DNA from 3 places in the Micromonospora sp. NPDC053740 genome. Region 2 is predicted to be linked to each of the others. Evidence: riboswitches for the same ligand, from Rfam matches in the RefSeq annotation. Region 2 holds a riboswitch; each other region holds the start of a gene.
What was found. Region 2 has a riboswitch for cobalamin ahead of cobN (cobaltochelatase subunit CobN). Riboswitches for the same ligand answer to the same signal wherever they lie in the genome.

Region 1 (4,233 bases), on a different contig from region 2:
GGGCAGCGCGCCTTGATCAGCGGGAGGGCGTCGATGAAGGCCTTCGCGTATCCGTTGTGCTCGGCGATCCCGGTGGCGACCGCGAGGACGTTCGGGTCGAAGATGATGTCCTCCGGCGCGAACCCGACCTGCTCGACGAGCAGATCGTAGGCCCGGCCGCAGATGGACACCTTGCGTTCGGTGGTGTCGGCCTGGCCCTGTTCGTCGAAGGCCATCACCACCACGCCGGCGCCGTAGTCGTGAATTCGGCGGGCCTGAGCCAGGAATGCCTCAGTGCCCTCCTTGAGGCTGATCGAGTTGACCACGCCCTTGCCCTGCACGCACTTGAGGCCGGCCTCGAGGACCGACCACTTCGAACTATCGATCATCACTGGGATCCGGGCGACCTCAGGCTCGGTGGCGATGAGGTTGAGGAAGGTCGTCATGGCGCGCTCGCTGTCGAGCAGGTCCGCGTCCATGTTGACGTCGAGCAGGTTGGCGCCACCGCGGACCTGCTCCAGGGCCACGTCGACCGCGCCCTGATAGTTGTCCGACTCGACGAGCCGGCGGAACTTGGCCGAGCCGGTGACGTTGGTGCGCTCACCGATCATCACGAACCCGGTGTCGGGTCCGATCGCGAACGGTTCCAACCCACTGAACCGGGTGGTCTGCGGCAGGGCGGCGACCGTCCGTGGCGGTGTGCCGGCCACGGCGGCGACGATCCGGGCGATGTGCTCCGGTGAGGTGCCGCAGCAACCGCCGGCGATGTTGAGCAAGCCGGACGCGGCAAACTCGCCGAGCAGGCCGGCGGTCTCCTCCGGCGTCTGGTCGTAGCCGCCAAAAGCGTTCGGCAGACCGGCGTTGGGGTGACACGCCACGTAGGTGCCGGCGATCTTGGAAAGCTCCTCGACGTGCGGGCGCATCTCGGCCGCGCCCAGCGAGCAGTTCACGCCGACGACCAGCGGATCGGCCCGCTCTATCGAGCGCCAGAAAGCCTCCACGGTCTGCCCCGACAGGGTCCGGCCGCTCAGGTCGACGATGGTCACGGAGATCCACAGCGGCAGCTGCGGCGCGACCTCACGGGCCGCGGCGATTGCGGCTTTCGCGTTCAACGTGTCGAAGATCGTCTCGATCAGAAGCAGGTCGACACCGCCCTCGGCCAGGGCCGAGATCTGCTCCGCGTACGCCGCGCGCACTGCGTCGAAGTCGACGGCACGATACGCCGGGTCCTCCACCCGCGGCGACAGCGACAGCGTCACGTTCAGCGGCCCGACCGAGCCGGCCACGAACCGGCCACCGAACTCGTCCGCCGCCTGCCGGGCCAGCCGCGCGCCCTGAACGTTCATCTCACGAACCAGTGACTGGAGCCCGTAGTCGGCCTGGCCGATGCTCGTCGCCGTGAACGTATTGGTGGTGGTGATGTCGGCGCCGGCGGCCAGATACCGCCGGTGTACGTCCAGAATGACGTCCGGTCGGGTGAGGTTGAGCAGGTCGGGATCACCGCTGACGTCCTGCGGATGGTCGACAATCAGGTCGCCCCGATAGTCCGCGGCGGTGAGCTGCGCGCCCTGCAACATCGTTCCCCAGGCGCCGTCCAACACCAGAACGCGCTGGGACATCAGCTGCCGCAGCGACGATGCGGTGTCTTTCTGGCTCAATAACGCGCTCAAGCGGTCGCCTCCGAAGCTCGGAGGCGCCCTTGTCGAAGAGATGGGGGCCGAGCGTGGCGGGCTCCGCCCGTCGCAGCGCCTCTCGACCCGACAGGCAGATGCTACCCGACCCGTCCGCCTGGAGGTCCCCGTACGGCGTCGGCGTCTGGCCGCCACGGTCACGCGCCATGCCCGATCGTGACGAGCCCACGCCCATCACTGGCGATGCGGCGCCGGGGCCTCCCATGTTCGTCGGGACCGTTATCGTGTGCGGTGGCACAAACGTTGCGAGGTGCCCTGCGCGAGTGGGGAGAATCGGGAAGCCGGTGTGAGTCCGGCACGGGCCCGCCGCGGTGACCGGGGAGCTGCCACCCACGCGTACCAGACGCAGCCACTGACCCTGCGGGGTTGGGAAGGCGGGTGACCAGCGTAGATCCGGGAGTCCGAAGACCGGCCTCGCGTCATCGCCCCCTCAGGGGCACGAGCGCAGCGGGAGCCTGCCTTGGACACCGGCCTCTACGAGACCATCCACCGCCGCCGGGACGTACGTGCCCAGTTCACCGGGGCGCCGATCCCCGACGAGACGTTGAACCGGGTCCTCACGGCGGCGCACGCCGCGCCGAGCGTCGGCCTCTCCCAGCCCTGGGACTTCATCCTGGTCCGCGATCCCGAGCTGCGGCAGGAGTTCCACCGGCACGTGGAGCGGGAACGGGACACCTTCGCGGCCACTCTCGAGGGTGCGGCGGCGGAACGCTTCAACCGGATCAAGATCGATGGCGTACGGGAGTCGACGATGTCAGTCGTCGTCACGTACGACCCCGAGCGGGGCGGGCCGGCCGTGCTCGGCCGTCACGCGATCGCCGACGCCGGCCTCTACTCGGTCTGTCTGGCGATCCAGAACCTGTGGCTGGCCGCAACCGCCGAGCAACTCGGGGTCGGCTGGGTCTCGTTCTACCGGGAGCCGTTCCTACGCGACCTGCTCGGCATCCCGGCCACCGTCCGCCCGGTGGCGTGGCTCTGCCTCGGCCCGGTCACCCATCTGGAGCAGACGCCGGACCTGGAGCGGCACGGCTGGCGCCAGCGAAGCCCGGTGTCATCGGTGATCCACCACGATCGTTGGACGACGGAGTGACCGAGTGGTTGTGGCGGCGCTCCCGCGCCAGGCAACCGGCGTGCATGTTCGAGGCGGACCCACGCCACCAGTCAACCCGTGAGCCATAACCCGGGGCACGGCACCATCTCGCCACGCGGCACCGGCAGCGGTCGATCGGGGAGCACGCCCCCGATCGCCGCGCCTTGTCAGCGGCGGCAGAAGAGCTCAGTTGATCGCGCATGTTCGGAAGGTGGTGGGATCCGGCGGGGGCCTGGTCGGGCTGTGGCACGGTGGATTGCTGAGCGACAACAGCGCGCTTCGGACTCCCTCTTTTCCGTTCGCTCGGTTCAGGCGTATCGCGGTGCGTCACGTTGACGCTCATAGTCGGCGACCGTCGGGACGGCGGGCAGGACGAGCAGCAGGACCAGGTACGGCACTGCCAGTAGTCCACCGGTGAGCACGGTCAACAGCAGCACGACGGTTCGTACCCAGTCGACGCGGAACCCGCCGTACGCCGCGATCCCGAGGCAGAGGCCGCCAAACCATTTGCCTTCATCGATCCGGCGCCAGAACCGGCCACGCGACCTCCCCTCGGGTGAAGGCGGCGAGGGGCGTGCGGGGCTCACCGGCCCGAGCTCAGCCAGGATCACTGTCATCTGGGCACCGGTCACCGAAGCGTCGCCCAAGCCTGTGAAAGCGCTCAACCGGTCGCCGATCGCGCACTCGAGATCTCGGACGATCTCGTCAGCGTCTGGGTCGGAGCGCAGCGCGCTCCGCGCATCGTCGAGGTACCGCCGCAGGGCGTCGCGTGCTTCGCTGGTGGCCGGGAAGGCCGCGACATGCCCGGTGAGGCGAATGGATATCGGCTCAGTCATGGGTCATCGTCCAATCGAGTCAATGACGTGGGTCAGCTCGTTCCAGTACTCGCGGAACGCGGCAAGCTGGCCTCTGCCGGCATCCGTCAAGGAGAAGTACTTCCGGGGCGGTCCTGACGGCGACTCACGCCACTCGTGGTGCACAAGCCCGTCTCGCCGGAGTTTGCTCAGCAGCGGGTACAGCGTGCCTTCCTGCGCGGGGAAGCCTGCCTCCTGCAGCGCGGCGAGGATTTCCGCCGCGTACCGCTGCTGGGACTCGACCGCAGCCAGTACGAGTGGTTCGAGCAGGCCGCGCCGCAAGGCTACGAGCTTTGGATCGGTCTGCATGATGCTACCTTGCCAGAGCAAGGTACCTGTTGCAAGATGGAGCACCTGCGGGCTCCGGTCCGCGCTGTGCGGGTGAGTTCTGGCCGGGATCGGCAGGGGCTCTTCGGCAGGAGCCGACGCCGCCCTACCGCCTCCGCCGGTCGTGGCAGCATGGCTTCGGTGACTGCCGCTATCGACTGGCACGACTGGCACCTGCCCTACGACGACGACACATCGCCGTTGTCGCGGAGGCTTCGGCTCGTTCAGCAGCACATCAGCGAATGGCTTGACCACCGGCCGGACTCCTCGCTCCGGATCGTCAGCGTGTGCG
Region 2 (4,233 bases):
CTGGGACCCGAACGCGTACTAGCCCAATGAGCGCGCGATCTCGATCGCCTCGGCCTTGGTGAGGGTGCCCTCAAGCCGGTAGCTGACGTCGTTGTCCTGCCAGATCAGGGTCGAGCCGGCAAGCCGGGCGGTCTCCCGGCGGATTCCGCCCGCCCGGTCCACGTAGGACAGGATGTGCGGGCCGTCGACCCAGACGGCGAAGTCGCCGTTGACCTGGACCCAGTTCGCGCCCGGCGGGATGACCTCCTTGTGGAAGGCCAGGTCGAGGCGACCGTCGAACGCGTCGACGCGTAGCGCGCCCCCGTCGTAGAGCAGCGTCGCCACCCGGTACCGCCCCGTGGCGTCCGGGTCGGCTATCAGCACCTGCTCGGGCGTGCCCAGCATCGCCGGCAGGCGGATCGGAAACCGCACCGACCGTTGGGCCTCGTCCAGGGCGACGGCCCGCTGCCCGGGCAACGGCGAGGCGGTGCCGCCGGGAGGCGTCGGGGTGGGTGAGGTGGCGATGCTGACCCCGGCGAAGCGCAGCAGCCCCGTGACGACGTCGGCGATCGCGGCCCGCGTCGGCGGCAACAGCGCCACCAGCAGGGCGACGAGCGCGACCGCGGCGAGCGACCGCCACCGTCGCCGCCGGGGCGCGGGCGCGGGCGCGGGCGTGCCGAGTCGTACGCGGACGCGGGCGCTCACGTCGGGCGGATCGGGGGTGTCCAGCCAGGCGGACAGGTCGCGCAGTTCCCGTTCGAGGTCACCCATGCCGGACCTCCTCACGGTCGAGCAGGCCGCGAAGCTTCGCCAGCGCCCGGGACGTGCGCGACTTCACAGTGCCCCGGGGCCAGCCCAGAGCCGACACCGTCTCCTCCTCGGTGAGATCGAGGAAGAAGCGGCAGACGATCACCTCGCGGTCCCGTACCGGCAGTTGTCGCAGTGCCTGCACGAGCGACGCCCGGCGCTCACCGGCGAGGACCGCGCCGACCGCGTCGTCCTCGGCGACCTCGGACGTCGGGTCCGCTGCCGCCGCCCGCAGCACGAGCCCGTCGCGCCGACCACGGGAGCGGTGCAGGTTGCGGGTCTCGTTCGTGACGATCGCGAGCAACCACGACCGGAAGGACGCGTCACCCCGGTAACGGGACAGCTTCCGGTACGCCTTCACAAACGCCTCCTGGATGACGTCCTCGGAGTCCGAGCCCGCGCCGAGCAGCACCGCCGTCCGGTACGCGGACGCGGTGTGCCGGGCGACCAGGAGGTTGTACGCCTCCAGGTCACCCGCCCGAGCGCGGGTGACGAGCGCCTCGTCGTCCAGGGGAGCCTCCGTTTCGGATCACACTCATGACACCGCCCACCCGCCGTGGGTTCCACCCGGATATCCCGACGCAGGTCAGCTCTCTCCCATCCGGCGTGCAGCGTATTGCCAGGAACCGGTGCTGCACTGGAGGGACGTCGAGGAGAGGGGCCGGGCATGAGCTGGTTCAACCGCCGGTCACGGGGCGCCGAGGTGACCCCGACGAAGCTGGATCGGGAGGCGACCCGCGACGACCTCGCGGCGCTGGAGGCGTTCGTCGCCACCCGGCGCGGGGTGGAGTTCTACCTGGAACCGGAGACGACCGCGACGGACACCACGGTGATGGCGATCGCCCACGACGGCGAGTGGATCCGCCGTCGTACCGGAACGCCCCGCGCGGCTGGGACCATCGCCCGCAAGCACGCGGTGCCGCTGTACGAGGCGGCGCGCACCGGCTACCCGGAACGGATGCGGACCTGGAGCCGGGCCCACCCGGAACGCCACGCCCGCTGAGGCCAGGTCAGCGCGGCTGGGCCGGCGCGGGTGCGCGCGAAGCGGTGGCGCGGGCCTGCACCCGCCGGAATTCGGGTGAGGTGACAGGGCCTGATGCCCTCCCCGGGATTGATCGCGGACACTGGTGGGGCGTTCGCCGATCCCAGGTGATGGTGTCGGCCGACGCCGCGCTGCCGGATGATCGGCGCAGGCCAGAGTTCGTTCGGACGTCCTTTGCTCTGCTTACCTATGCGCACCAGGAACGGAGCGTCACTGGTGCCTATAGGTAAGCAGAGCAAAGGACGTCGGGCATTGAGCGGGGGCATTGCGGCATGCCGATTCGCGCTCGCACCAATCGCTGAAGCCCGATGGGTTCCGTCCGTCTGGTAGGGCGGGACCGGCGTTGACCGGCGGCGCGAGGGTGTGGCAGCATTCGCGGCCTGACGGCAGTGAAGGAAGTCGGTGCGATTCCGACGCGGTCCCGCCACTGTCACCGGGGAGCGATCCCCCCTCGTGAGTCACGGCCGTGCGTCTGCGGTTGGAAGGCCGGGGGAGAGCGTCGATCCGGAAGCCAGGATACTTCGGCCGTCGGGACGTACCCCAGGGCGTGGACACCCGAGGAGGACCCGATGACGCATAGCGTCTTATTCATCGACGATCATCGTCGTATTGCGCTCCAGGCAGCGCGCTCCAGGGACATCGGCCACCGGCACCGCTGAGCTGATCGCCCGCCGCTGACCGGCCCCGACGCACGCGTCGGTGCGCCGTTCGCCCGGGCCGTCGTACCGGCTGACGCCGAACCCACCCGCATCGCCCGGTCGCCCCCCTGAGGGCCCAGGGCGTCACTTTCCGGAGCCTGCCGTGCGCATCCTGCTGCTGTCCACCGCCGACACCGACCTGCTGGCCGCCCGCGCCAGCGGTGCCGACTACCGGCTGGCCAACCCCGCCAGAGTCGCCGCCGACGAGGTGCCCGCCCTGCTCGACGGGGTCGCCCTCGTCGTCGTACGGCTGCTCGGCGGTCGGCAGGCGTGGCCGGACGGCCTCGCCGCGGTGCTCGCCACCGGCGTGCCGACGGTCGTGCTCGGCGGTGAGGCGCTGCCCGACGCGGAGCTGATGGCCATCTCCACAGTGCCGTCCGGGGTCGTCACCCAGTCGCTGGCGTACCTGGTGGAGGGCGGTCCGGACAACCTCGGGCAGTTGGCCCGGTTCCTCTCCGACACGGTGCTGCTCACCGGCGAGGGGTTCGCCGCACCAGCGCCCACCCCGGCGTACGGCGTGCACGGCGACCACCCCACCGACCCGGACCGGCCCACAGTGGGGATCGTCTTCTACCGGGCACACGCCCTGGCCGGCAACACCGGTTTCGTCGACGTGCTCGCCGACGCGGTCCACCAGGCCGGCGGCAACCCGCTGCCGATCTTCTGCGGCTCGCTGCGCGGACTGACCGCGGGCGCCGGCCCACTCGGGCTCTTCGCCCGCTGTGACGCGCTGCTGGTCACGGTGCTCGCGGCCGGCGGTGCGGTCGCCGCGGATGCCTCCGGTGGCGGCGACGAGGACGCCTGGGACGTCGGCGCCCTGGCGGCCCTGGACGTGCCGGTCATCCAGGCGCTCTGCCTCACCAGCACCCGCGCGCAGTGGGCCGACAGCGACGCCGGCCTGTCCCCGCTGGACGCCGCCATGCAGGTCGCCATCCCCGAGTTCGACGGTCGGATCGTCACAGTGCCGTTCTCGTTCAAGCAGATCGACGCCGACGGGCTCTCGGTATACGCCGCCGACCCCGAGCGGGCCGCCCGGGTCGCCGGGATCGCGGTGCGCCACGCCCGGCTGCGGTACGTGCCGCACGCCGACAAGCGGGTCGCCGTGGTGCTCAGCTCGTACCCCACCAAGCACTCCCGGGTCGGCAACGCTGTCGGGCTGGACACCCCGGCCTCGGCGGTCCGGCTGTTCGCCGCGCTGGCCGAGGCCGGCTACGACCTGGGTGACGCGCCGCCGCCCGACGACGGCGACGCGCTGATCCACGCCCTGATCGCCGCCGGTGGTCACGACGTGGAGTGGCTCACCCCGGAGCAGTTGGCCGCCGCCGAGGCCCGGATACCGGGGACGACGTACCGGCGTTGGTTCGACGAGGTACCGGCCGAGCTGCGCGAGCGGATGCGGGAGCACTGGGGTGAGCCGCCGGGCGAGCTGTACACCGAGGGCGGCGACATCGTGCTCGCCGGGCTGCGCTTCGGCAACGTGGTGCTGTTGATCCAGCCGCCTCGGGGCTTCGGGGAGAACCCGATCGCCATCTACCACGACCCGGACCTGCCGCCCAGCCACCACTACCTGGCCGCGTACCGCTGGTTGACCGCGCCGGTAGCGGACGGCGGCTTCGGCGCGGACGCCGTGGTGCACCTGGGCAAGCACGGCACCCTGGAATGGCTGCCCGGCAAGGGCCTCGGCCTGGCCGCGGACTGCGCCCCCGA
Region 3 (4,233 bases), on a different contig from region 2:
CCGTGCCGGTGTCCCGGATGATGCAGGGATCGGTGAAGTGCTCGTGCAGGTGGTCGACGAACTCGGTGACCCGGTTGGTGAGGTCCCCCGAGATCGCGACGTAGTCGAGCACCGACACGTGCTGGACCATCTCGCACAGCCCGACACCGCCGGCGTGCGGGCACACCGGGACGTCGAACTTCGCGGCGAGCAGCAGCACGGCGACGATCTCGTTGATGCTGGCCAAGCGGCCGGTGTCCAGTTGGCAGAAGTCGATGGCCTCGGCCTGGAACAGCTGCTTGAACATCACCCGGTTGTGGCAGTGCTCGCCGGTGGCGACGCCGATCGGAGCGACGGCGCGGCGGACGGCCGCGTGGCCCAGGATGTCGTCGGGGCTGGTCGGCTCCTCGATCCACAGTGGTTTGAACTGGGCGAGGGCGGTGACCCAGTCGATGGCCTGACCGACGTCCCACACCTGGTTGGCGTCGATCATCAGGTTGCGATCCGGCCCGAGGATCTCCCGCGCGATCGCGCATCGCCTGATGTCGTCGTCGAGGTTGGCGCCCACCTTGAGCTTGACGTAGCCGTAGCCGGTGTCCACCGCCTCCTGGCACAGCCGGCGCAGCTTGTCGTCGCCGTAGCCGAGCCAACCCGCCGAGGTGGTGTAGGCGGGGTAGCCGGTCCGGTCGAGCTCGGCGAGGCGGGCCGCCTTCGTGCCCTCCTTGGCCCGCAGGATGGCCAGTGCCTCGTCCCGGGTCAGCGCGTCGGACAGGTAGCGCAGGTCCGCGATGTCGACGAGTTGCTCGGGGGACATGTCGACGAGCAGCCGCCACAGCGGCTTGTCGGCGACCCGGGCGACCAGGTCCCACGACGCGTTCAACACGGCCGCCAGGGACAGGTGGACGACACCCTTCTCCGGCCCGAGCCAACGCAGTTGCGAGTCGGAGGTGAGGAGGCGGTAGACGGCGCCCATGTCCGCTGCCATCGTCGCCACGTCCAGGCCCACCAGAAGCTGTGCCTGGTGGACTGCCGCCGCCGCGACGATGTCGTTGCCTCGACCGATGGTGAAGGTCAGGCCGTGCCCCGCGAGTGGCGCGCCCACGCCGTCGACGCCGTCGGTGTGCAGGACGACGTAGGCCGCCGAGTAGTCGCCGTCCTTGTTCATGGCGTCTGACCCGTCAGCGGTCAGGGAGGTGGGGAAGCGGACGTCTTCGACGGTGACGGCAGTGATCTGCGGCATGCGTTCCTCGCCCGGCTAGGCTAAAGATCAGATGATCACAGGGAGTATACGGAGCGCCGCTCCAGCCCGTCAACGATGTCGATCACCGTGGGCCCGCAGACGTATGATGTTTGCCTCGCCGGGTCGATCCGCCTCACCGTCCATCGTGCCCGTTGACGGGCGAAGGTGGCAGGGTGGCGAGCCCGTGGAGATCGGGCGTTCAGCCCACCTCAAGGCATAGGCAGTGGCATATGGGTGCGGTCTGCGGCACCGTGGCCTCGATACGCCACATCCCTGTCGAGTGTCGACACCAGCGCGCAGGGCCCCGTCTCCGGTGCCTGGCGTCGGTCGACGGGGTGTTGTCGGCCGGGGTGGTGACGGTGGTCACCGAGTCGGCCACCGACACGCCCGAGACCGACATGTGGGGTGTGACAACGGCTGCGTCCCTATATATGGTGTCGAGCGCAGCTGGTTCGGCCGCTCATCCGGGGCGGTCGAGGCAACAGGGAACCCGGTGGAAATCCGGGACTGTCCCGCAGCGGTGAGTGGGAACGACCGCCGTCATCAGCACTGGGCCATCAATCGGCCTGGGAAGCGACGGCCAGTAGGAGACCGGCGAGCCCGGTCGTGCCCGCGAGTCCGAAGACCTGCCAGCGCGCCGCGTACCCGCATCCGGGTGGCGCGGCGGTCCGAGGCCGCGTGGGACGGCTGACGCCACCTGACCCACGCCGGGCTGGCGTGGCGTCCGTCGGTGTCTGTCTCCTTGCGTCCGGGCCACCAGGTCTCGAACTCCGAGGAGCGAGTGGTGACAGTCACCGAGGTAGTCCCGGCCAGCGGCGACGCGACAGCGCGGCGGACGCCGATGCAGGTCCGCAAGCGCGACGGCGGCACCGAACCCGTGGACGTGAACAAGATCGTCCGGGCGATCGAGCGGTGGGCCGACGACCTGACCGACGTCGACCCGATGCGGGTGGCCACCCGCACCATCAGCGGGCTCTACGACGGCGCGACCACTGCCGAACTTGACCGGCTGTCCATCCAGACCGCCGCCGAGATGATCGGTGAGGAGCCGCAGTACTCGCGCCTCGCCGCGCGATTGCTGGCCGGCTACGTCGACAAGGAGGTGCGTCGACAGGGCATCACCTCGTTCAGCGCGGCGATCCGGGTCGGCCACGCCGAGGGCCTGATCGGTGACGACACCGCCGCGTTCGTCGCCGCACACGCCGCGACGCTCGACCACGCCATCGACCCGGACGGCGACCGCCGGTTCGAGTACTTCGGCCTGCGCACCGTGTACGACCGCTACCTGCTGCGCCACCCCATCAGCCGACTGGTGCTGGAGACCCCGCAGTACTGGCTGCTGCGGGTGGCCTGCGGCCTGTCCCGGACGGCGGACGAGGCTGTCGACTTCTACCGGCTGATGTCCAGCCTGGCCTACCTGCCCAGCTCACCGACCCTGTTCAACTCCGGCACCCGGCACACCCAGATGTCCTCCTGCTACCTGGTCGACTCCCCGCTCGACGAGCTGGACTCGATCTACCAGCGGTACGCCCAGGTCGCCAACCTGTCCAAGTTCGCCGGTGGCATCGGCATCGCGTACTCCCGGGTGCGCTCCCGGGGAGCGCTGATCCGGGGCACGAACGGGCAGTCCAACGGCATCGTGCCGTGGCTGCGCACGCTGGACGCGAGCGTCGCCGCTGTGAACCAGGGTGGCCGACGCAAGGGCGCGGCCTGCGTCTATCTGGAGCCGTGGCACCCGGACATCGAGGAGTTCCTGCAACTGCGGGACAACACCGGCGAGGACGCCCGACGCACCCACAACCTCAACCTGGCCAACTGGATCCCGGACGAGTTCATGCGGCGGGTCGAGGCCGACGAGCCGTGGTCGCTGTTCGACCCGCACGAGGTGCCCGAGCTGCCCGACCTGTGGGGCGAGCGGTTCGACGCCGCGTACCGCCAGGCCGAGGCGCAGGGTCTCTACGTGCGGCAGGTCCCGGCACGGGAGCTGTACGGGAAGATGATGCGGACCCTCGCCCAGACCGGCAACGGCTGGATGACCTTCAAGGACGCCGCCAACCGGCTCTGCAACCAGACCGCCGAGCCGGGCAACGTGGTGCACCTGTCGAACCTCTGCACCGAGATCGTCGAGGTGTCCAGTGACACCGAGACCGCCGTGTGCAACCTCGGCTCGGTGAACCTAGCCGCCCACCTCACCGCCGGCGGCATCGACTGGGAGCGGCTGCGCGCCACGGTACGGACCGCGGTGACCTTCCTCGACCGGGTCATCGACATCAACTACTACCCGACCGCGCAGGCGGCGGCGAGCAACCCCCGCTGGCGGCCGGTCGGACTCGGGCTGATGGGCCTACAAGACGTCTTCTTCGCGCTGCGGCTGCCGTTCGACTCGCCGGCCGCCCGGGAGCTGTCCACCCTGATCAGCGAGGAGCTGTACCTGACCGCGCTGGAGACCTCGGCCGACCTGGCGCGCGACTTCGGCGCGCATCCGGCGTACCCGCAGACCCGGGCCGCGCGGGGCCAGCTCCAGCCCGACCTGTGGGGTGTCGAGGGTACGCAGACCGCGCGGTGGGACGCGCTGCGCGAGCGGGTCGAGGCGTACGGGCTGCGCAACTCGCTGCTGGTGGCGGTCGCGCCGACGGCCACCATCGCCTCGATCGCCGGGTGTTACGAGTGCATCGAGCCGCAGGTGTCCAACCTGTTCAAGCGCGAGACCTTGTCGGGGGAGTTCCTCCAGGTCAACACCGCTCTGGTACGCGAGCTGAAGGCCCGCGGTCTGTGGACCGAGCGGATCCGTTCGGCGATCAAGCGGGCGGAGGGGTCCGTGCAGGAGATCGCCGAGCTGCCGGCCGCCGTACGGGAGCTGTTCCGCACCGCGTGGGAGCTGCCGCAGCGGGCGCTCATCGACCTGGCCGCCGCCCGCGCCCCGTTCATCGACCAGTCCCAGTCGCTGAACCTGTTCCTGGCCGCGCCGACCATCGGCAAGCTCTCCTCGATGTACCTGTACGCCTGGAAGGCCG

Region 1: linked by a shared signal. The riboswitch ahead of bluB (5,6-dimethylbenzimidazole synthase) and the one ahead of cobN (cobaltochelatase subunit CobN) in region 2 are both predicted to bind cobalamin.
Region 3: linked by a shared signal. The riboswitch ahead of AB0K35_RS24135 (ribonucleoside-diphosphate reductase subunit alpha) and the one ahead of cobN (cobaltochelatase subunit CobN) in region 2 are both predicted to bind cobalamin.

What each region holds. Positions count from the first base shown of each region.
Region 1 is NZ_JBFASO010000001.1:969,953-974,185, forward strand. Features, by position in the region: gene metH (methionine synthase) at 1-1,637, opposite strand, end outside; cobalamin riboswitch at 1,902-2,102, shown strand; gene bluB (5,6-dimethylbenzimidazole synthase) at 2,131-2,760, shown strand; gene AB0K35_RS04270 (PspC domain-containing protein) at 3,069-3,596, opposite strand; gene AB0K35_RS04275 (PadR family transcriptional regulator) at 3,600-3,923, opposite strand; gene AB0K35_RS04280 (class I SAM-dependent methyltransferase family protein) at 4,083-4,233, shown strand, end outside.
Region 2 is NZ_JBFASO010000010.1:92,455-96,687, forward strand. Features, by position in the region: gene AB0K35_RS24900 (maleylpyruvate isomerase family mycothiol-dependent enzyme) at 1-22, shown strand, start outside; gene AB0K35_RS24905 (DUF4367 domain-containing protein) at 19-750, opposite strand; gene AB0K35_RS24910 (RNA polymerase sigma factor) at 743-1,198, opposite strand; gene AB0K35_RS24915 (hypothetical protein) at 1,454-1,789, shown strand; cobalamin riboswitch at 2,221-2,350, shown strand; gene cobN (cobaltochelatase subunit CobN) at 2,630-4,233, shown strand, end outside.
Region 3 is NZ_JBFASO010000009.1:313,984-318,216, forward strand. Features, by position in the region: gene AB0K35_RS24130 (enolase C-terminal domain-like protein) at 1-1,219, opposite strand, end outside; cobalamin riboswitch at 1,651-1,868, shown strand; gene AB0K35_RS24135 (ribonucleoside-diphosphate reductase subunit alpha) at 2,061-4,233, shown strand, end outside.